DNA from 3 places in the Paenibacillus xylanexedens genome. Region 1 is predicted to be linked to each of the others. Evidence: riboswitches for the same ligand, from Rfam matches in the RefSeq annotation. Region 1 holds a riboswitch; each other region holds the start of a gene.

Evidence for each region. Region 1 has a riboswitch for thiamine pyrophosphate ahead of BS614_RS21245 (thiamine phosphate synthase). Riboswitches for the same ligand answer to the same signal wherever they lie in the genome.
Region 2: it holds a riboswitch for thiamine pyrophosphate, as region 1 does, so the genes downstream of both, tenA (thiaminase II) here and BS614_RS21245 (thiamine phosphate synthase) in region 1, are expected to answer to the same signal.
Region 3: it holds a riboswitch for thiamine pyrophosphate, as region 1 does, so the genes downstream of both, BS614_RS05835 (ABC transporter substrate-binding protein) here and BS614_RS21245 (thiamine phosphate synthase) in region 1, are expected to answer to the same signal.

The regions. Positions count from the first base shown of each region.
Region 1 covers NZ_CP018620.1:4,866,205-4,874,014, reverse strand. The annotation lists gene BS614_RS21275 (hypothetical protein) at 1-619, shown strand, start outside; gene BS614_RS21270 (hypothetical protein) at 682-1,167, shown strand; gene BS614_RS21265 (hypothetical protein) at 1,184-1,582, shown strand; gene BS614_RS21260 (hypothetical protein) at 1,579-2,130, shown strand; gene BS614_RS21255 (hypothetical protein) at 2,117-3,100, shown strand; gene BS614_RS21250 (ABC-F family ATP-binding cassette domain-containing protein) at 3,239-4,789, shown strand; TPP riboswitch at 4,865-4,974, shown strand; gene BS614_RS21245 (thiamine phosphate synthase) at 5,200-5,862, shown strand; gene thiO (glycine oxidase ThiO) at 5,880-7,046, shown strand; gene thiS (sulfur carrier protein ThiS) at 7,043-7,246, shown strand; gene BS614_RS21230 (thiazole synthase) at 7,249-7,810, shown strand, end outside.
Region 2 covers NZ_CP018620.1:4,458,997-4,466,806, forward strand. The annotation lists gene BS614_RS19705 (glycoside hydrolase family 1 protein) at 1-622, shown strand, start outside; gene BS614_RS19710 (PRD domain-containing protein) at 640-1,491, shown strand; gene BS614_RS19715 (endo-1,4-beta-xylanase) at 1,788-4,460, shown strand; TPP riboswitch at 4,666-4,763, shown strand; partial or broken gene tenA (thiaminase II) at 4,878-5,540, shown strand; gene BS614_RS19725 (CotH kinase family protein) at 5,808-7,508, shown strand; gene BS614_RS19730 (L-dopachrome tautomerase-related protein) at 7,760-7,810, shown strand, end outside.
Region 3 covers NZ_CP018620.1:1,277,714-1,285,523, reverse strand. The annotation lists gene BS614_RS05850 (DUF2798 domain-containing protein) at 140-649, opposite strand; gene BS614_RS05845 (VOC family protein) at 824-1,210, shown strand; gene BS614_RS05840 (NAD-dependent epimerase/dehydratase family protein) at 1,228-1,983, shown strand; TPP riboswitch at 2,129-2,241, shown strand; gene BS614_RS05835 (ABC transporter substrate-binding protein) at 2,550-3,590, shown strand; gene BS614_RS05830 (thiamine-binding protein) at 3,845-4,135, shown strand; gene BS614_RS05825 (ABC transporter permease) at 4,135-4,893, shown strand; gene BS614_RS05820 (ABC transporter ATP-binding protein) at 4,932-5,840, shown strand; gene BS614_RS05815 (TatD family hydrolase) at 5,922-6,752, shown strand; gene nfsA (oxygen-insensitive NADPH nitroreductase) at 6,868-7,611, opposite strand; gene BS614_RS05805 (TetR family transcriptional regulator) at 7,604-7,810, opposite strand, start outside.

The DNA of each region.
Region 1 (7,810 bases):
GACCATCACGCGCATTATGCAGAAACTTGAGGTGTATAACAAGCAATATGTACGTTGGTGGGAAATGATTATAGCCATTCTTATGGGTGGAGCTGGGTACTACATGCCCGTATGGCTCATGTTATTTCAGCGGAAAATGCGAAGGTTGGATATGCGACATGAAATCTATCAATTCCAGACAGTGATATCCATTCTGCGTGAGATGGACCGGATGTCAGTCGAGGAGATATTGGAGTGGCTTAATCGATTTGCCGTCATTTTCAAACGCCCGCTGCAAAAATGTTTGTTGCATTTTGAACATGGACCAGAGCTTGCACTTGAACAATTAAAGGAAGAGGCGGGTTTGCCCGAGTTCCAGCGACTGGTTGATAAATTACAGCTTGCCCTTGGCAAAATCTCAATACGTGAAGCCTTCGATGATCTCGAGAGCATGATGGAATTTTATTTTGAACAACGCAAGCAGGAGTACAGCAAAATGATTGATGTCAAAGCATCATGGGGCAGAACCATCGGATTTACACCTATGTACGCCCTTATCTTTCTGTATCTGGTCATTCCATTGGTTGGTATGAGCTTCTTGCAGATGAACATTTATTATGAGCAAATTCAGAAACTGTAGCACAATTTATCTGTGTGACAGCCTGAAATAGTTTAATAACTTATAACTTGGGAGGATTTATCATGAACAATGCATCAAGCGCTTTAAAGGTGGCAGCAGGGATATTTTTAACAATCGCTTTGATCACAATTGTAGTTCTGTTGTTTATTTCGGCTCAGGAGGCAACCAAGACGGCCCAGAACAATTTTGCTGATATCCAAACCGAGTTGTCCCAAGCCGCATTTACGGTGTATGACGGAACAACCATCAGTGGATCACAGGTAACGAATGCGCTGCGTAAATACGCGGACAAAGATCAGTTCGGTATTCAAGTTATTACAGGTAAAAATAAAGCGGGTCAATGGTATGGCAATCAATTGAACATTTCACAGGATCTCAATAATGCCGACTACGGCTCGGTTATTGCTCCTGACGATAAAGTGGGGATTATTAACCAGACCATGAGTGAAAAAGACAATCAATATGTCAATCCCAGTGGTAAATTCAAAGCCATTATCGTAAAAGACCGTTCCAACGTGGTAAGAGGGCTGATCTTCCAGCAATCCTGACAGGAGTTGGTTTAACATGTCCCGGAATACCCAGCATCTCATGTTGTTTTGTACGGCGGTTGTCCTTTTTGTGACAGCCTGCCTGTACGGGCAACAGAATGTTAAGATCTTGTCAGCGGCCTTGACCGACAGAGTACAGACAACAGCAGGCATGGAAGGTCGGCTGACAACAACACTGCGTACCACTAATCCGTATCAGTATAATGGTGCCGAAGTGTTGCATACCGTGAGACAGATGACAGGCACAGGCATTCCTGTGGAGGTAGATGGAACTTCGTATGTGATCGATCCACTTGTCAGCAAAACAGCGACGATTCCTGTCCAGCTCGATGCCACCTACAGACCAGAGTTTATACGAAATGAAACTGGAGAACTGCTCAAGATTGCTTTTAGGAAGGGGGCCAGTGTGAATTGATTAATGCCGCATCCAAGCTGCTTGCCGTATTGCTCGCAGTCCTTCTGCTCTATGTGTACCCAGCTGCTGAAACAGCCGATCGGCAGGATGATATAGCACGTATGACGGCTGTTCAGAATGTTACACGTTTTGTTGATGCTGTCCGAACGAAAGGGTATATTTCACCTCGAATGTTGGCTGAGTTTGAGGAGCAACTGGCCCAGACGGGCAATGTGTATGAGTTGTCGATGGAACATTTACATAAGAAATATGTACCTCACTATACAGACCCGATGGACAATAACAGTTTTACCGGGACTTACGAGGTTGTACAGGATGGATATTACTCAGCTCAGATTCGCGAAAGATTATTCCCATCCTCAGGTGTGATACCGGTTGATGATCCTGGCCGAAGATATACGTTGACAACAGGGGATTTTTTCACCGTGACGCTCCAAAATACCAATCGTACACCTTCCATGCTCATTCGTGAATGGTTGAGTGGTACGGCTCAGGCTTCAGCAGTATTTGTAACATACGGAGGTATGGTCCTCAATGAAGATTACTGAGCTATCCATTGTATTCGTGATGATCTTCTTCCCGCTCTTCTGGATCATCTCACTCCATACCCAAGATGCCGAAGAGGCTCAATATCTTGGCCAACGATACAGATCTGCACTTCAAACTGCAGTCATGGATGCAGGTGCAGTGATGCATCAGAATGAGAAACAAAATGATGAAGCAGGTTATGATTCAACCAAGTTTGTTAGAGCGGACAAGGAGCTTGCCTTGTTGACATTTACGCAGACGATGGCTTTGAATATGGGGATTCAGGATGATCCCGCAGCTATTCGAAACATGTTTAATTACATTCCTGCCGTGGTTATTCTGGATTATGATGGCTATTATATGTTGTCCACAGAAACAGAGATGACAGGTAACCGTGAAGATTCTTTCAGGCAAGTGTGGAGCCCCAAGAAACCTTATACATATTCAGATTCTAATGGTAACAGTATTAACTTTACACTGGACGACTACGTATATGCCTATGACGCAAACGCAGGGAAATGGATTGAAGGATTTCAAAAAGAACTGGCTTCAAGCACACAGATTCCTTTACTTCAGAATACCAGCGTATTTGAGCAAGTTAGACAAAGCCGGATTGTGACTACTGTGCAGGATGATCTGGCTGATGTGATTAACCGCCATAATGAGTTTGCCAGAAAGAACGGTATTTCCTATACGTTTACGATGCCCCTGATTGCGCAGGAAGATTGGTACAACTCCATTAACGATACAGGGATTATGGCCTTTATCCAAGGTATAGGTGTGGGTGACCAAAAGATCAACAATTATGCGATCGGTGGAGGCAGACTTGTGAAGAAAACGGCCATCGTAGGTGGGGTAGATCCTTTAACGGGTATCAAGTACTACTATCCCTCCACATGTGGTAATGGTTACCGTGCTGAAGAGGTGTTTACAGACGCAAGAGAAGCAGCTGCACAAGGCTATTTCGAATATAAATGCTCTAATCGTTAGGGTAGCCTGTATGACAAAATCATGTAAGAGGTTCCTGAACTGTTTACATTACTTTCAGAAAAGACGGGACCTGTGCTAGAATAGGGTTTCGGAACAATAATAAAAGTAATGTCTAATAGATAGGAGCAACCTCATCTTATGAGTTTATTGTCAGTAGAGAACGTAAGTCACAATTTTGGAGATCGCACGTTATTTAAGAATGTATCGTTTCGTTTACTTGCCGGAGAGCGCGTAGGACTTGTTGGTGCCAATGGTGTGGGTAAATCCACATTAATGAACATCCTTACCGGTAAATTGCTTAAAGATAGTGGAAAAGTGGAATGGACACCTAAGGTCCGTTATGGATATCTGGATCAGCACACGAAGCTTACGCCAGGCAAAACCATACGTGACGTGCTTAAAGATGCATTCCTTCCGTTGCTTGAATTGGAAAAAGAAATGATGAATATTACGGACCAGATGGCAGATGCAGATCCAGATAAGCTGGAGCAGTTGCTGGAAGAGATGGGCGATATTCAGGAACAACTGGAGCAGGGCGATTTTTATCTGATTGACGTAAAAGTCGAAGAGATGGCCAATGGTCTTGGTTTGTCCGCAATTGGTCTTGATCGGGATGTCGCAGCTCTAAGTGGTGGACAACGTACCAAGGTGCTTCTTGCCAAGCTTCTGCTCGAGAAACCTACAGCTCTTTTGCTGGATGAGCCGACCAACTATCTGGATGTAGAGCACATTGAATGGTTGTCACGTTACCTGAAGGACTACCCGCACGCGTTCCTCTTAATCTCCCATGACACGGAATTCATGAATGAAGTCGTAAATGTCATTTATCATTTGGAATTTGCCAAATTAACGCGATATGCAGCGAACTATAACAAGTTCCTTGAGATGGCTGATATGAATAAAGCCCAGCATATTGATGCGTACGAGAAACAGCAAGAGTACATCAAGAAACAGGAAGATTTCATTCAGCGTAACAAGGCACGTGCTTCAACTTCTGGTCGAGCGAAGAGCCGGGAGAAGCAACTGGACAGAATTGAACGTATTGATCGTCCAGATGAAGCGGCCAAACCAACGTTCAAATTCAAGGATGCCCGCGCGAGCAGCAAAACGGTCTTTGAGGGCATTGATTTTGAAATTGGATATACGTATCCTTTGCTGCCCAAAATGACAATGACAATTGAACGTGGTGAGAAAATTGCCATCGTAGGTTGTAATGGTGTGGGTAAATCGACGCTGTTAAAAACCATCCTGGGAAAAATATCTCCACTTAGTGGAAAGACTTTCTTGGGAGATTATCTGGAAACGGCCTATTTTGAGCAGGAAGTTCGTGCTGGGAATATCACGCCGATTGAGGATGTCTGGAATGAGTTTTCACATCTGACCCAAAATGAAGTCCGGGGTCATCTCGCTCGCTGTGGGTTGAAAAATGAGCATATTACCCGTCCGCTTAACATGCTGAGTGGTGGAGAACAAGCCAAGGTTCGGTTATGCAAACTCTTGATGCGTGAAAGTAACTGGATTCTATTCGATGAGCCGACGAACCATTTGGATGTCACAGCTAAAGCTGAGTTACAGCGTGCCTTGCAAGAATTCAAGGGAACGGTGTTGCTGGTATCTCATGAACCTGATTTCTACGAGGGTTGGGTTACCAAAACATGGAATGTTGAAGAATGGTCTGAGAAAAACTAGACAATTCAAGCAACGCTTAATAGAAATGAACGGTGACAAAAAAATCCTTCTATGGTAACATAGGCTACAACTTCATATGAACACTAGGGGGGCCGCACGATGTGGCTGAGATGGAAGAATGCGATTCCGGACCCTTTGCACCTGATCTGGATCATACCAGCGTAGGGAAGTGGCGAGCGCGTTTCAGTGAATGATGTGAGCAAACGGCAATTCGAAAGAATTCAACCGTCTTGCTTAGTAAATTGAAACATGCAGTTGCGTGTATAAGGTTATGGCTATAAGGTCTATAGCTTTATTGCACGAAATGAACTGTATGTATCAGTCAGTCATCTGGTCCTATAATTAATACGCAGCCACTCCCCTACGGGAGTGGCTTTTTTTGTTTTCATAGCATTCACGCCTGGAAGGAGATGAACAGTACGGTATTTTCTCATGAACATGTACACGGATCATTTGAACTGCATGTTGTATCTACGGGTGCAGGGGATCAAGCATCTTTTGTAAAAGCTGCAAAGGACGTTTGGCCATGGGTGGACTATATTCACATACGAGAAAAACAACTCACATGGCAAGACAAGATCGGTTGGGCTGAAAGTCTGCGTGGTATTGGCGTTCCATCTTGTCGTATCGTTATCAATGGTTCAGAGCTACCTTCACAGAATGATATCTATGGCGGTGTACATTGGGGGCAAGATGCAATACGTAACTACAACCCTGCTGTTATAAGCAATGTGCAGCGACTTCGTCTGGGTGTATCTGTTCATTCAATCGATGAGGCAAAAATCGCTGAAGAACGGGGAGCCGATTACCTATTCTTCGGGCATGTCTACGCAACCAACAGTAAGCCGGATCTTGAACCAAGAGGATTATATGCTCTGGCTGAAGTGTGCTCTGGTGTCTCCATTCCTGTCATGGCGATTGGGGGCATCGAACCGGGAAACATTCACGCTATTCGCTTTGCAGGCGCACAGGGAGTCGCTGTGATCTCGAATGTATGGGCGAGCGATTCCCCGGATCGGGCGGCTGCATTATTAAGGCAGGCTATCGTTGCTACAGAAAGTCTGAGTCGCTGAATCAAGGAGATGAGAGGATGAAAAAGATCATTACTGATAGACCGGATAAGATTCATGCAGAAACGATTATTGTAGGTGGAGGCGTTGTTGGTTGTGCCATTGCGTATGAGCTTGCTTTCCGTGGACAGGATGTGCTGTTACTGGAGCGTTCGGCGATTGCAGGAGGCACTTCTTGCGCGGCGGCTGGAATGCTGGCGGCAGATAGTGAGGATTTTGCTCATCCTTTGATGGCTAAGCTCGCTAGGCAGAGTAGACATTTACTTATTGAGCAACAGGTGCTAATGGCTTCACTCAGTGAGGTAGAGACTGGCCTGCAACGCCAGGGATTCCTAACTCCTTTTCGTTCATACAGTGAATTAAGTAGTTATAAGGACAATCGGAAGTCTGCGTTGTCTGCTGATGAGGTGTGGTGGGACCGTTCCGTTGTGCAACAGGAGGCATCATGGCTTAACAGAGATACGTATGGAGCCTACTACAGACCTTACGAGAGTGAGATTCTTCCAGTCCATCTAACGAAGGCATATGCTGAATCCGCTCAAGCATTGGGAGCACGGGTTATGGAGGACATACAGGATATACGTCTGCAAGCAAACGAACACGGCGTGCAGGGGATCACCACATCGATCGGTGAGATGAAATGCAAACATGTCATTATAGCGGCTGGATTACAGAGTGAAGAGTTGATGAGACATGTGAATCTGAGCTTGCCTGTGTGGTCGGTAAAAGGTGAAATAGCCGCCGTTCAGTTCTCAGATGAACATGCAGGGTACAGACCTGACAGAACGGTGTATGCAGAGGATATCTATATTGTTCCCAAAGCCAATGGAGAGGTTTGGCTCGGGGCAACCAGTCTGCCAGGCAGAACGGATTTGAACGTTTCTGTACAGGGTGTTCAGAAGCTATTAACAGCGGCTACCCACTGGGTGCCTGGGATGAAAGAGGCACAATTTTTGCGGGCGTGGGCAGGCGTAAGGCCGGCAACTCCGGATGGTCTGCCTTATATAGGTGCTTGCGAAAGTGTTCCCGGGCTGTTTGCCGCCTTTGGACATTACCGTAACGGTATTTTGCTCAGTGCGATAACAGGCAGACTAATCGCTGAATTGCTCGCGGGCAAAAGCTCAGAAGAGCTCGGAATTGAGGCACTGAGCCCTGAGCGATTGAACAGAAAGGGAGTGGTGCAGTGAATATCATCGTTAATGGTCAACGGATGGAGATTGAAGACAGATTGAATCGTGTGGATAAACTGCTTCAATCTTTTGATCTGCAAGTCAAGACTGTAGTTGTAGAGCTGAATAAGCATATTTTAACCCGCGAGTATCATGAAACGACAGTATTAAGAGAAGGCGATCGAATTGAGATTGTACATTTTGTAGGAGGCGGTTGATGATGTTGAACATTGGTAAATATACGTTTGAGTCCAGATTGTTGCTCGGAACAGGCAAGTTTTCGGATCTGGAAGTGCAAACTCAGGCTGTGGAAGCATCTGAAACGGAAGTTTTGACCTTTGCTGTTCGTCGTCTGAATTTGGAGGAACGTAATCAGAAGCACTTCCTGGATACGTTGGATCTGGATAAATACACACTTCTTCCGAATACGGCAGGGGCTTCCACTGCGGAAGAGGCGGTGCGGATTGCCGAGCTTGCGCGGGCTTCAGGACTTTGTGATATGATAAAAGTCGAAGTCATCGGAGATGGAATCACGTTACTCCCAGATCCGATTGAAACGTACAAGGCTTGCGAAATTTTGCTTGAAAAGGGCTTCACGGTATTGCCTTATATTTCGGATGATGTCATTCTGGCCAAAAGGCTACAATTGCTTGGTGTACATGCTGTAATGCCTGGCGCTTCTCCCATCGGAGCGGGCAGAGGCATCATCAATCCCTATAACCTTGAGATCATCATTGAGCAGGCCGTTGTACCTGTAATTGTGGATGCAGGATTGCGCTCCC
Region 2 (7,810 bases), 410 kb from region 1:
GATTATTGAGCAGGGTGACATGGAAGATATCCAGTCTGGCCGCCCCGATCTGGTAGCAATCAACTACTACTCGACGGCAACCATTGCCGCCAGTATGGGCGATGCGTCCGATGTTACAGCTCGTGCGGGTGATCAGCAAATTATGCTTGGCGAGCAGGGAGTATACCGGGCGGCGGAGAATCCTTATACGGAAAAAACGAAATATGGCTGGGTCATTGACCCGGTTGGCCTAAGGCTAACATTGCGTAAGGTATGTGAACGATATGGTCTCCCTATTCTAATTACGGAAAATGGCATTGGAGCCCCGGATGTACTTGAGGCAGATAACACCATTAACGATACGTACCGGATTGATTTTATCGAGAAACATCTGGAACAGATCAGACTGGCTCTAACGGATGGAGTGGATGTGATTGGTTATTGCCCTTGGTCCGTTATTGACGTGGTAAGCACACATCAGGGGTATGGGAAACGTTATGGAATGATCTATGTAAACCGCGGTGAACAGGATTTGAAAGACTTGAAGCGTTTGAAGAAGAAAAGCTTCTCGTGGTATCAAGAGGTCATTAAACAGAATGGCAGATGTATCGGAAATTCGGATCAGGCGGTCACGAAAGAATAAAGGATCGTGATGAATGCATGAGAGTAATCAAAATATTAAATAACAGCTTGCTTCTGATCAAAGATGAACAGGGGCAAGAGATGATTGTCATGGGAAAAGGATTGGCATTCAAAGGCAAAGTCGGCGAGCGACTCGATGAGGAGCACATCCAGAAACGATTCATTCTGCAAAATAATCCGTCTGCCCAGGCTTACGTACGAACCATCGAAAACATGCCAGAAAAACATGTGAATGTCATAAACAAACTGATTAACAATGCAAAAGAAAAGCTGTCTCTTGACGATCAAATCTTCTTCACGCTTATGGATCACTTGTCATTTGCCATTGAACGATGGAAAAAAGGTGTAGCATTACAGAATCGCATGTTATGGGAGATCCAGAGGTTTCATCCTGTCGAGTTCGAACTGGGGGTTGAAGCTGTTCAGATGCTGAATCTAGAATTGGGTATTGAACTGCCGGAAGAAGAAGCAGGGAATATCGCTTTTCATTTTGTGAATGCCCAAACGCATGAACAGAATATGGAGCGCACGATGCAATCCGTTAAGATGTTAAAGGATATTTTTAACCTGATTCAATACACCTTTGATATGCAATTGAACAAAAATTCTATCCATTATGTGAGACTTGTCACACATCTGCAATTCTTCATCCAGCGTTTACAAGAAGGGCGTCTGGGCAATTCGGCGAAAGATTTTATATTTCAACACATGGTGAAGGAGCACCCGCTTGAATATAAGTGTGCGGAGATGATCAAAACCTACGTACAAAATATGCTGGATATCTCCATATCGAACGAGGAATTATTATATTTGATGATTCACATTGCTCGAATTGTGCAGGAGGAACAGGGTCACGAGGGACGATTATAAAAAAAAGTTTATATGCCTGTTAGCAGACAGGAAAAAAGATACTTTCTAACGATGACCGTTTTCTCGTATTTTATCGGGAAACGGTCTTTTATTTTTGCAAATATGTAGCGGCTTTTTGATATTTCATGCGAACGAACTCCAGCTTCCTAAACTCACATGAGATTACCAAATGATAACTTTTTATTATAATTATTGGAAATTTGTTATATGTAAGCGCTATCCAAAGAGCTATAATCTATTTATCTGGATGTTAATCCGTTCAGAAATACTTAGACCAAATCAAGAGGAGGAATTGTATGAGACGGTTAGGTCAATGGAATATAACAGCCTTGGTTCTTGTGCTGGTACTCGCCATGCTTCCATTTTCGAATGTCTCACATGCAGCCAAGGCAGTTACGGAAGTGGAGGGAGGTCATTTGAGCACAAACTTTGAAGACGGTACACTTCAGGGATGGACTCCACGTGTCGGTAGCGAAAGGCTGACAGTGACACAGCAGGAAGCAAACGAAAGTCAGTCCAGCATGCTGGTTGCCAACCGTGAGCGTTCCTATCATGGACCGATGTTATCCATGAAGGATCTGCTTGAGCGTAACCAAGAGTATGAAATTACAGCATATGTAAGACTTACCCAGGAGCCCACCACGGATCAAACACTACAGCTCACCACATATAAAAAAACAACTGCCGAAAGCTGGAACCCGATCGGTAGCGTGAAGATTTCCAAAGCAGAATGGAATACATGGCACAAGATCACCGGAAAATTTCAATATAGCGATAATCCTACGGAATTGAATCTGTTCATCGAAACACCCTACATCTCTGAAGATAGCGTGGATACGTTATCGTTCTATGTGGATGATGTATCATTTACTCTGGCCGAGCAACTGGAGATTGAAGAAGGTATTCGGTCTCTGGAGGACCTGTATCAAGATGATTTCCCCATTGGTGCAGCGGTGTATCGCTGGCAGTTGGAAGGCGCATATGGACAACTGCTCACAAAGCACTTTAACAGCTTGACCGCAACCTATGAGATGAAACCGAAGTACATGTCTCCTTCCGAAGGTGTTTATGAGTTCGAGGCAGCCGATCAATATGTTCAGTTCGCCGAGGAACATGGTATGGGCGTACGCGCACATGCCTTGTTGTGGCATATTGATGCAGCAGAGTGGATGTTCAAGGATCCTCAGGGTAACCCTGCGAGTCGAGAATTACTGCTTGCCCGGATTCAGGATTACGTTGAAACCGTCATGACCCGATACAAAGGTAAGATCTATGCCTGGGATGTGGTAAACGAGGCGATTGCGGATAGCAATGGTGATGCCAACGGTTTACGTAAAAGTCCCTTTTATGAACTAATCGGTCCGGATTACATTGAGAAAACCTATGAATTCGCTCGTGCAGCCGATCCGAATGCCAAATTATATTACAACGAATACTTCACGGAAATCCCTGAGAAAAGAGAGCATATGTATCAGTTGGTCAAACGACTGAAAGAGAAGGGGCTCATCGATGGTGTGGGTTTGCAATCCCACTATAACCTCGAATCCCCGCCCATCAAGGAAATTGAAAAAACGATCAACATGTTCGCCGAACTTGGATTGGATATTCAGATCACGGAACTGGATGTGGATAGCGGAATTCCATTTGGTGAAGAGATGTCCGATGAAGTTGCGGTAAAGCAGGCGTATCGATATAAGGAACTGTTGGATTTGTACAAAAAACACAAAGATCACATTTCTTCAGTTACCTTATGGGGACTCCAAGATGAGAAGTCTTACAACAACCAGGCCATGCTGTTTGATTCAGCCCTGAAGGCCAAAAAAGCATACTGGGGACTCGTGGATGAATCCAGCTTGCCTGTGTTGACACAGAGAGCCGTCTCACTTTCGGGTAAACCGGATATCAAAAAACAGTCACAAGATCCTCTCTGGAACAAAGCGGTGTCTACTCCACTGAAGGGTGACTCTTCGGGATCAGCCAATTTCCGCACCTTATGGGATTATAGTAACCTGTATATCCTTGTGGATGTTCAGGATGCGAAGGCAGATGTGAATGACGGAGTAGAACTCTTTGTTGATCTCAATAATGGCAAGACCACCTCATATGAAGCAGATGACCGATACATTATCATTAAGCGGTCGGGCAAAGCTGAGGGTGCGGAGCGACGTTCATATCGTGTACGCGAGACAAAAGCCGGATATCAGGTTGAATTGTCCATTCCATGGGGTGGTATCCAAGCCGATTCAGAATATGAAGTTGGCTTGGACATCCGTGTGACTGATGGCGGTTCAAGTGGGACACAACCTTATAATCCACTGTACTGGAATGATCGAACACAATCTCAGGAGCAAGATACAAGCAAATACGGCGTAATTCAACTCGCCCCTATGCCCAAATATGCACAAGCTGTGCAAGGGATTGTTCAGATTGATGGGAAGAAAGACGCCCTATGGAATAAGGCTGTACCATTTGAAGTAAAACGGTTGAATGAGACCGAAGGTGCAGAGGCAGTGGCTCGCGCAATGTGGTCAGGTGAGTATCTATACCTGCTGATCGACGTCACTGATCCAAACATCATTACAGACAGCATCAACCCATGGGATCAGGATTCGGTTGAGATTTTCCTGGACGAGAATCACCAGCGCACACCATATTTTCAATATGATGATGCCCAGTTCAGAATCAGTGCAGACAATGTGGGAACCTTTGCAGGGGGAGCCTCACCCGGACGCCTTGTAAGTGCTGTGAAGAAAACGAATAAAGGATACCTCGTAGAAGCCAGAATCCAGTTGAATTCACTGACGCCAAAGGCTGGAAATGTTCTCGGTTTCGAGCTTCAAATTAACGACAACCAGGGCGGAGGTAAGCAGAGCGTAGCCAAGTGGAATGATGCGACCAATGAAAGCTGGAGAAACACTTCCCAGTACGGAATACTCACTTTTGTCGGAAAGAACAAACTCGGGCAGTAAACCATCGGCAGTAATTGTAAGAATAGAAACCATCATAACAGTGGCTAAAACTCAACCATTGTTGTGATGGTTTTTTGTCGTTTACATACATCACTCAAGCTGATGAGGGCGATACAATCTGCCTTGACTATATTTAACAGCCCTTGATATACTAAATAGATGTTATTTTTTCTTTATGCGGATAAGAAAGTAATCAACTACATACAACCGTTTGCGAGGGAGCCTTAACCGGCTGAGAGGGTGTTAAACCGACCTTACCTGATTTGGATCATGCCAACGTAGGGATGCAACGATGAAACACTGCACTTGGGTAGCTTATGCGAACCCCCTTGTTTTTGTGTATTTGTCTGCGAAACATCCTATGGATGTTTCGTTTTTTTGTTTTTAAATACGTACATTGATGAACTGGAGGAACACATGTTGACTATTTCAGAGAGATTATATCAGGCAGCGCAGCCCGTGTGGAAGGAATGTCTCGAGCATCCCTTTGTTAAAGGAATCGGAGATGGTTCCTTACCGGTCGAACAATTTCGTTATTATTTGCTGCAAGACTACTTTTACCTGTTCGATTATGCCCGCGTATTTGCACTAGGTATCGTCAAGTCGCACGACCCCAAATTGATGCAGTTTTTTAGTAAAAACGTAGATAACATCCTGAATGGTGAAATGAAAATTCATCGTTCTTATATGGAGCGATTAGGAATAACAGAGGATCATGTTTTTTAGGTAAAACCTGCACTGAAAAATGCAGCCTATACTAATTATATGCTCTCTGTTTCCCATGCGGGTGGCATAGCAGAAGTACTTGTATCCATTCTGGCCTGCTCATGGAGCTATGCGGAGATCGGTCAAGTCCTTGCTCAAAAGCCGGGTGCAGCTGAGCATCCCTTTTATGGAGAGTGGATCACAGGATATGCTTCCTCTGAATACAACAGCAGCAATCAATCCCTTGTGACGTTAACGGATAAGCTATTAGAAGGCTGTAGCGAGGAAACATACCAACGGATGGAAGATATTTTCGTGATGTGCAGCCGCTTTGAGCTTGATTTTTGGGAGATGTCATGGAGGCTGGAGCCTTAAGTTCACTGGTAGTTAATCCAATTAGAGAGTAGCGTCCATAAACAGGATGTTGCTCTCTTTTTCTATATCCGTTGTGCAAAACAGCCTGCCATGTTTATTTTTATTGCCGGCATATCTATCGCTTCTATAGGCAGAATGCTTGATGGGAGTAATCCGAGCTTTTCGTTTGTTATTTTTGTGTCTCATTCAGATTCATTTAAGAATTGCAATTTATGATAATTACATGCGAAAAGATACAACAACAATAATAATAATGAGGTGATGGCAATGAGTATATACAAATGGCCTAAATTTATCGGTGTAGCGGTGCTATGTACTGCGATGCTGACGGCATGCAGCTCGACTAATGAAGGGAATGGGGAGTCGGAAAGCAATTCGACTGAAAAGGAACAAACGACTACGGATAATCAGAGTAAAACGGAGAATACTGCGCAGACAGTAGGATATGCCGATCAAATCAACAAGACTGAGGTTATGTCCATTTCAATTGATGTGGATGAAGAAGCATGGAAAAAAATGCTGGACACTGCAACAGAGGAACAGTACATCTCAGCTAATATTACAATTAACGGAACGACGATTGAAAACGTCGGGATTCGTCCAAAGGGTAACTCCAGCCTGCGGCAGGTCGCTGGCGATGATACAACGGATCGATATAGTTTCAAAATCAAGTTTGATGAATACGTCAAGGATCAAACGTGGATGGGATTGGACAAGCTCGTTGTGAACAACATGATTAGCGACAATAGCTATATGAAGGAATATTTGAGTTATGACATTATGAGTTATATCGGCGTAGATGCACCTTTATTCGCATTCTCCGATATTAGTGTAAATGGAGAGACTTGGGGCTTGTACCTGGCTGTTGAGGACATTGACAGTGGATATCTCGCTCGAGCCAAGAATGACGTGGGTGAACTTTACAAGCCGAACAATGATGACAACATGGGGCCAGGAGGTATGGGAGGGCCAGAAGGCAATCCTTTTGCACAAGGATATGGAGATATGCAGCCTCCTAATGAAGGTATGGCGCCACCGGATGGTGCAAGTCCGCCGGATATGAACAGCGGGACAGGGGAAGATGGTGCGAATACACTACCGGAAGCAGGTATGAAGGGGAACCGTGGTCCGGGTGGTATGGACGGAAGCGGGAATGGTGTTTCATTGGTGTACACGGATGATGAATCATCCAGTTACTCCGCGATCTTCGACAATGCTGAGACCAAAACAACAGAGGAAGATCATCAGCGTGTCATTGAATCGCTCAAAAACTTGAGCACAGGTACCGAACTGGAGAAATATGTGGATGTGGACGAAGTTCTGAGGTATTTTGCAGCCCACACGGTGGTTGTCAATATGGATAGCTACACGTCCGGAATGGGACATAACTATTATTTGTATGAGAACGATGGACAGATTAGTATGTTGCCTTGGGACTACAACATGGCCTTTGGCGGATTTGGCGGATTTCAAGGTGGTTCTGCATCCGACATCGTGAATCTGGCGATTGATACGCCGGTATCAGGGGTCACCCTGGAGGAGCGTCCAATTTTGGGCAAGCTGCTTGAGGTGCCTGAGTATAAGGCCAAGTATCACGAATATTTGCAGGAGATCGTAGATGGATACTTTGCAGACGGAAAATTTGAAGAAAAAGTGCAGAGTCTGAACAACATGATCGCGGAATATGTGAAACAAGACCCTACAGCATTTGTCACCTATGACAAGTACGAGGAAGCTGTTGCAGAATTGACCAAACTTGGCACGCTGCGTGCAGAAAGTATACAGGGGCAATTGGACGGAGATATTCCTTCCACGACCGAGAAACAGAAAGAGAACTCGGATTCGCTGATTGATGCTTCTTCGGTTGATCTCTCCAAACTGGGTGAAAATAAAATTCCAGGAGGCATGGGAATGGGAGGTGGCGGTCGTGGAGCTGCAAAGGGTGATCAATCTCAGGAAGGGAAATAAGAAGAATTACGCAAAGCAAACAGATAATCAAGATGAGTTCAGCGATCAGCAAAAGATCTGACATTGAAGTAGATGGATAGCCTGACATTTAATAAAACCAATGCGTACCGACATTTTGTCGTTCGCATTGGTTTTTTGTTCCTTGGACATTTTCAAAAACACGTAGAAAAAGACGATTAAGGGCCAGGTATTAGAAAAAGTCTGGAACATATTATAGGTAATATCTATTCAAATATGTTAAGGAGGATGTCATAAAACCTATGTTACCTATGGAAAAGTATTTCGGTAAGTTGGAACACGTT
Region 3 (7,810 bases), 3.5 Mb from region 1:
GCGTTCTCGATTCGTTAGCGCTGTTATCATGGTGGCAAGTGTCCTATCTTTGCCTCTCTGATCACCTTTCATTAAAGGTGAGAATACGATCTATTCATTTGCACAAGATTGCCCAGGAAATACTTTGGGTCTGGGTGAATCACACACTTTTGTTAACGACAGGCATTACGGGCCCGTTATCCTTGATGAATTTACCGAATACATATCGCACGAGTGGTCCCAGAATGATTAACTGATATGGAAGCGCCAGGCTGAAGTTGCGAGCGATCGTCTGAAGATAGGTACGGAATATGGAACCCCCACTTAATTGGTCTGCAAGATACGCTGAAATCATTCCATACATGGACATGATCAGAACCATGCCAATCACCATGAAAAATGACATGACGAGCACACCCAAAATCTTGTTGGACTTGTCAAAGGGCAAGGAGAATGCAATCTTTCTCGCCACAGGGCCAACAATGAAAGACTCCACCAGAAACGCGATGACAAAACATAGTATGAATTGAAGCAGTATCTCAAGCGGGGACATCTTGCCGAGTAACCCACTGTGCCATAGATTGAAGAACATCATGACCAAGACCATTCCTATACACATCATTAATCCGAAAATAATTTGTTCCTTCTTGCTGGTTGGCAATTCTCTCATCCTCTCTGTTTACCTTCGTAATTATAGAGATGAGGAAACCCTCCACATAAGTGAACATTCTGTGAACAATTGTGATTTTTCCAATTTAAAACTATATTTGACAACCCCGTGGTATAGCCCTATGATATCCCTTAAAATGGTAGAAAATTTCACTATATAAGGAGGTTTTTGATTGTGAGTTTTCAAAAACGCATTGACCATATCGGTATTGCCGTGCGTGATCTGGAGACCACACTCCGTTTCTATACGGAGATTGTTGGTCTTGAATTGAAAGACCGGGTAACCCATACTAACGGCGTCATTCAGCTCGCCTTTCTTGGCTTCAATGGAAGTAACGAGACTGAGATTGAGTTAATTCAAGGGTACAGCGACAAGCTGCCTTCCGAAGGAACCGTGCACCATTTTGCCATCCACGTGGATGATCTTGATTCTGAGTACAAACGCATCCAAGCCACCGAAGCCGAATTTATCGATGGAGAGATCATCACACTGCCTAACGATTACCGTTATTTCTTCATCTATGGACCTGAAAAGGAATGGATTGAGTTCTTCCAGCGCTAAGAAATGGAGCTGATTTTATGAACATTTTAATTACCGGCGCAGCCGGAAAAATTGGACGTGACTTGTCCCAACACTTGTCAGAGACATTTCACCTGCGACTAACGGATTTAAATATCGACAGACTGCATACGTATCAAGGGACCGGCCATGAGATCATGACACTGGATGTGACAGATCCTGAAGCCTGTCAGCATGCTTGCGAAGGCATGGATGTGGTTGTACATCTGGCGGGAGATCCTTCACCGAATGCCGGATTTTATGAATCGTTGTTGGACATCAATATCAAAGGTACATTTAATGTATTCCGTGCAGCCAAGGACCAAGGTGTACGAAGAGTCATTCTGGCAAGCAGTGCACAGACGATCGAGGGGTATCCCATTGATGCTCAGGTCTATCCGGACATGCCGACACGCCCACGGAATTTGTACGGGGTTAGCAAATGTTTTGGAGAATCGCTCGCTTCCTATTTTGCGTATACCGAAGGTTTACAAAGTGTTGCGATACGTATAGGTGCATATGATGATTTTCAACCGGACGGACCAGTTCTGGAGGCAAGGGATATGAGCGCGTATATTAGTCCGTCTGACTTGTGTGATTTGATGTTCAAAGCAATTACAACTACAGATCTGGAACCCTTCACCATACTGCATGGGATCTCGAATAATCGGTTTAAACGATTAAATCTGGAAACCACTCAGAGACAGGTAGGTTATGACCCCAAATCCGATGCTTTTGCACTCAGCCAGATTTCCTTATATGATTCGCCACGATAATTATTGAAAATAACACATCTAAACAGGCTGTTATACATATGTATAATGGCCTGTTTGATAAGTTCATACATGTCCCTATCCAGTTCCTGACTGGACACGTTCCACCGGCTGGCCTATAATTACACCTAGTAATGCCCGTAACTTCATAGTTTCCCAGGGGAGTCGGAATTGGCCGGCTGAGAGTGTATCCCACCAAGATACTAACCCTTAGACCTGATCTGGATCATGCCAGCGTAGGAATCGGAGTATATCGAAATGGCACAGCCCTATGGCTGAACGCCACCTCTCTAACGCCTGCACGCGTCCCGGATTACGGGGCGCTTTTTTTGTTACTATCAGAAAGTATAAGTTTGGAAGCATCACCTTTCTGATATTGCAAGAAAAACTGCCGCTAAACGCGGTCTGGCTTCCTTGAATGACATCGATGGACGTTTACTTACGCTCAAAAATAACGTCATCCGGATCTCAACTGGTATAAATCTGTCGATTTATGCAAGATGATTGGATATGAAGCCAAGGAGTACCCCGTGCCAATCGGCCGGACATACCGAAGGAGAGAACCACAGATGAAATGGCGTAAAACGATGGGATTGTTGCTCTTATGCGTGCTTATGGTGACTGTAGCCGCATGTGGTGGCAAAGAAGCTGCCCCAGCTGGGCAGAACGGCAACACAAATACGGAAAGCAGCAACGAAGGTGACACTGCCGCCCTGAAAGATATTAAAGTGGTGCTCGACTGGACACCGAATACGAATCATACAGGCCTGTATACAGCTGTAGATCAAGGTTTTTATAAGGCCGAAGGCTTGAACGTGGAGATTGTACAACCAGGTGCCGGTGGCGCAGATACAATGGTTGCCTCGAATGAAGTGCCTTTTGGCGTAAGTTATCAGGAGAGTGTAACTCAAGCCCGCACACAGGGTGTTCCATTGGTCTCCATCGCAGCAGTTATTCAGCATAATACCTCCGGGTTCGCTGCTCCGGCGGATCGGAATATCAAGTCACCGAAAGATTTTGAAGGTAAAACCTATGGCGGTTGGGGTTCCCCAGTCGAAGAAGCCGTGATGCAATCCATTATGGAAGGCGACGGAGCAGATGTATCCAAAGTGAAAAACATTAACATGGGTGACGCTGACTTTTTCACCGCAGTGAAACGGGACATTGATTTCGCGTGGATTTTCTACGCCTGGACAGGTATTGAAGCCGAACTGCGCGGGGAACCAATCGACATGTTATATGTGAAGGATTATTCAGATGCATTGGATTACTACACGCCTGTCCTCGTAACAAACGAGCAGACGATCCAAAACGACCCTGAGTTGGTGAAAGCATTCCTGAAGGCCACTTCAGAAGGGTATCAATATGCGATTGATCATCCCGAAGACGCAGCGAACATTCTGATTAAGGCCGTACCGGATCTGGATAAAGACCTCGTACTGGCAAGCCAGAAATGGCTTAGTCCAAAGTACACAGATGACGCCCCGCGCTGGGGTGAGCAAAAACAGGAAGTGTGGCAGAACTATACCGACTGGATGTTTAGCAAAAAACTGCTGGATGAACAGATCGATGTGAGCAAAGCATATACAAACGAGTTTTTACCCCAATAAAAATTGCTTAAGTTTAACTTTTTTACACAAGAACGAAGAGTGCAGAACCCATCTGAAGAAGCGAAGCGCTCACCTAAAAGCTTTCTGAAAGAAAGCTCCTTCGGAAGCATATGCTATCCCCGGATTTCCTCCATTAGAACTCATTAAAGAAATCCGGGGATAACAGTGATCGGAAGAGGGTACTGCAATCGGAGTGATAAGTGTAAACCTGGTTCAATTCATGTAATTTATCACGAAAGGAGCCGTGATCTCTCATGGCAAGCACACTACTTAGCATTCAGGTTATTCCGAAAACGCCAAATGGCGAGAACTCTTATCCTTATGTAGATCGCGCCATTGAAGTTATTCAGCAATCCGGCCTGAAATATCAGGTGAACGCGCTCGACACCACAATGGAGGGGGAACTGGAGGAACTGCTGGAAGTTGTACGTAAAATGCACGAGGTACTTGTGGAGGCTGGCAGCCCAAGCATCATCTCCCAGATCAAAATCGCCCATAGCCCTACTGGCTTCAGCATGGATACCCTGACGGAGAAGTATCGCTAATGCCTGCCTATTTCAAAAGTGTATGGCCGCCCATTGTGGCGGTTATTCTCTTTATAGCGATATGGCAGGGAGCCGTCTCCCTCTTCCATATTGAGAAATGGATGCTGCCTGCACCATCCGACATCGCCCGCGAAGCGGCAACCCAGGCCGAACGACTTGGTATGCACGCTTCCGCAACCATTCAGTTAACGCTGATTGGATTCGCCGCTGGAACAGCGGTTGGATTACTGATTGCGATGGTGCTGCATTTGGTCCCTTTTCTCAAGTCAGCCCTGTATCCTTTACTTATTCTTAGTCAAAATATCCCAACCATTGCGCTCGCACCGCTCCTGTTAATCTGGTTTGGATTCGGGCTGTTGCCCAAGCTAATTACCATCATCCTCGTCTGTTTCTTCCCCGTTGCAGTGGCGGCCATGGACGGATTGACCCGTACAGATGCAGCGATGATGAACTATATGCGCATGGCTGGTGCGAAACGTCATCAGATCTTCTGGAAGCTGGAGCTTCCCCATGCGCTGCCATCCGTGTTCTCCGGTGTCAAAATCGCCGCTACCTATAGCGTGATGGGCGCCATCATCGCCGAATGGATTGGTGCAGACAAGGGTATTGGTTATTATATGATGCTGCAAAAGTCGGCTTATCGTACGGACCGCCTATTCGTGGCGATAATGATTATTGTCGCGCTCAGCTTGCTGCTCTTCCTGTTCATTGCCCTACTGGAGAAGCTTCTCGTGCGCTGGCGGCCACAGAAGCGGTAATAAAGCAAGTAATCTGTATATTAGGAAGTGATGACCATATGAATCGGCAACAGGATGAACAAGTCCAGCCTGGACGAGGAGCAAGTGTAATGGAGCCAACGCACGGTGAAAAGGTTAACTCCGCTACGCCTGATCGATCTGCCAATACGACTCCTGCTCCGGTTCCACCTGCACTGGAAGTCGTTGATGTTCATGCATCATTCCGTGAACGGCGGAGCAGGTTACCGGTTCTGAACGGCCTATCCCTGACTGTGGAGCAAGGCGAGTTTGTCGCTATCGTTGGTCCATCCGGCTGTGGCAAAAGTACCCTGTTCCATATCATCGGCGGTCTGCTGAAGCCACAGGAAGGCCAAGTGCTTATGAACGGTCAGAATGTAACGGGACAGCGTGGCAAGATTAGTTATATGCCGCAACAGCCCGCCCTTTTCCCGTGGCGTACCATTGAAGATAATGTACTACTTGCTGGTGAAGTAGCTTCAAGCGCTCCACATCGGGCCGAAGCACTTGCAGAGGCTCGAAAGTGGTTAAGCAGCGTGGGTCTTGCCGGGTTCGAGCAGGCCTATCCTCATATGCTGTCGGGCGGAATGCAGCAGCGTGCTGCATTTCTGCGTGCCCTGCTCAGTCCGCAGGAACTCATGCTTCTGGACGAACCTTTCAGCGCGCTGGATGCACTGACACGTAGCGACATGCAGCGCTGGCTGCTCGATATCTGGGAACAGAACCGCCGCTCGGTGCTGTTCATCACCCACAATATCGAAGAAGCATTGCTACTTGCAGATCGGGTCTATGTGTTATCCAACCGACCTGCAACGGTGTTGCACGAGGTACATGTTCCTTTTGACCGCCCAAGACGAGAAGAAATTACGGAGGAATCCGCTTTTCTGGAGCGTAAACGGCAGATTGCACAGTGGATGAGAGAAGAACAGCAGAAAGCCCGCCTATCTTGATAGCGCGGGTTTTTAAGTTATTATTTTCCTTTAATGGGTGATCCACCACAAGAAATTCTGCGTAACATAGTTAGAATATAAATGAACACAAGGAGGAATTCCCTCGTGCATTCTCAAGCTTTTGCACCATTAATTGATGCTCATATTCACTTCGATCAGTATACCCCTGACGAACAACGAGAGATGCTGTTATCTTTCCCGTCTCAGCAGGTCGAAGCAGTCATTGCTGTGTCCATGAATCTCGCTTCTGCCCGGGTCAATCTGGAGCTTGCAAAACAACATCCACGTAACATCTATCCGGCCTTCGGTTTCCATCCGGAACAGGAACTGCCGTCCGTTGCAGAACTAGACCTGTTCTTCCAATGGATCGAGAAGCATATTGGACAAGCTACAGCAATAGGAGAAGTCGGGCTCCCCTATTACAATCGTCTGGAAGCGGAGCAGGCAGGGCAGCGCTTCGATCAGAGCGGGTACATTGAACTGCTTGAACGTTTCATCCAACTTGCCAAAAAGTACAACAAACCACTTGTCCTTCATGCGGTATACGAAGATGCGGATATCGTCTGTGATCTACTGGAGCAAAATCAGTTCCGACGCGCCCATTTCCACTGGTTCAAAGGTTCTCACCAAACCGTAAGGCGCATAGCGGACAACGGCTATTTCATCTCCTTCACGCCGGATATTCGGTATGAAGAAGAGATTCGTGAACTCGCCCGGCAATATCCATCGGAACAAGTGATGGCCGAGACCGACGGACCTTGGCCCTTCGAAGGACCATTTCAGGGACGAATGACACACCCTGCCATGACCAGACAGGTCATCCAGGCTTGGAGTGAAATCACTGGCATGGGAACCGAGCGGACCGCCCGCCTCTTTTATCAGAACACAAAGCGTTTCTATGGCTTAACTTGATTACAATCAGGTAACAGCAAGTGCTCTCGCTTGCCCTGCCAACACAGCACTTTACAACAAAGCACAAAGAAGTCAGTCGGTTTCGCTCCGACTGACTTCTAATTTACTATATAACTTAACGCTTCAAGAATCCTTTGCCTTCCAGGAAAGGTCTCACCTGTAACCTTGTCGGCTCAGTCAGGCGCTTCGCCATTAGTTCGGACCATGGAGTTGTTCTTTCACCGTTAGTCCGTTCTTTCATGTACGCCGTCGTTGTCTCATCATACTGCTCAACACCTTTGATGCTCTGCTCGGCATTATAACGATTATGATGCAGGACTGCATCCAGTGGCAGACGCGGGCGAATTCCCGTTTCCTGATCTGCAACGCCAATACACATGCCATACACCGGATATACCCCTTCCGGCAATTCCAACAGCTCAGCAACTTCCTCAATCCGGGTACGAAGCCCGCCAATATATACGATTCCGAACCCTAGTGACTCCGCTGCAAGAGCGGCGTTCTGGGAAGCCAGAGCAGCATCAATCGTGGCTACCATGAAATTCTCGGTTGAATCGGCATACGATTCCTTTTCAGGAAGATGACGTTTCGCAGCATCACTCAGCCGATACAGATCAGCACACCATACAAGAAACACCGGACATTCATTGACATAGGCCTGGTTGCCTGCCAATTCAGCCAGCTTGGCTTTTTGCTCTAAGTCAGTCACAGCAATTACGGTATATGCTTGCACACTACTTGAAGAGGAAGCCATCTGTCCAGCCGCTACGATGGCTGCAAGCTGCTCTTCACTTACCGGGTCTGGCTTGAATTTGCGTACAGAGCGGTGTTTCATCATCAACTCAATGGTTTCATTCATGGTGGTTCACTCCCAATCCTCGTAGTACGAACTCAATTGTCTGCTCAGCAAGCTCGTCTGTATTCATATCCTGATAATCAAAGCCAAATCGTGAATTCTTGGCCCTTTTGTGCGCCAAAGCCACGCCCATAACCTGAAGCATTGCATAAGATACGGACTCGACCTGGAACAATCCCTGGTCTTTTCCTTCTTGCAGCAG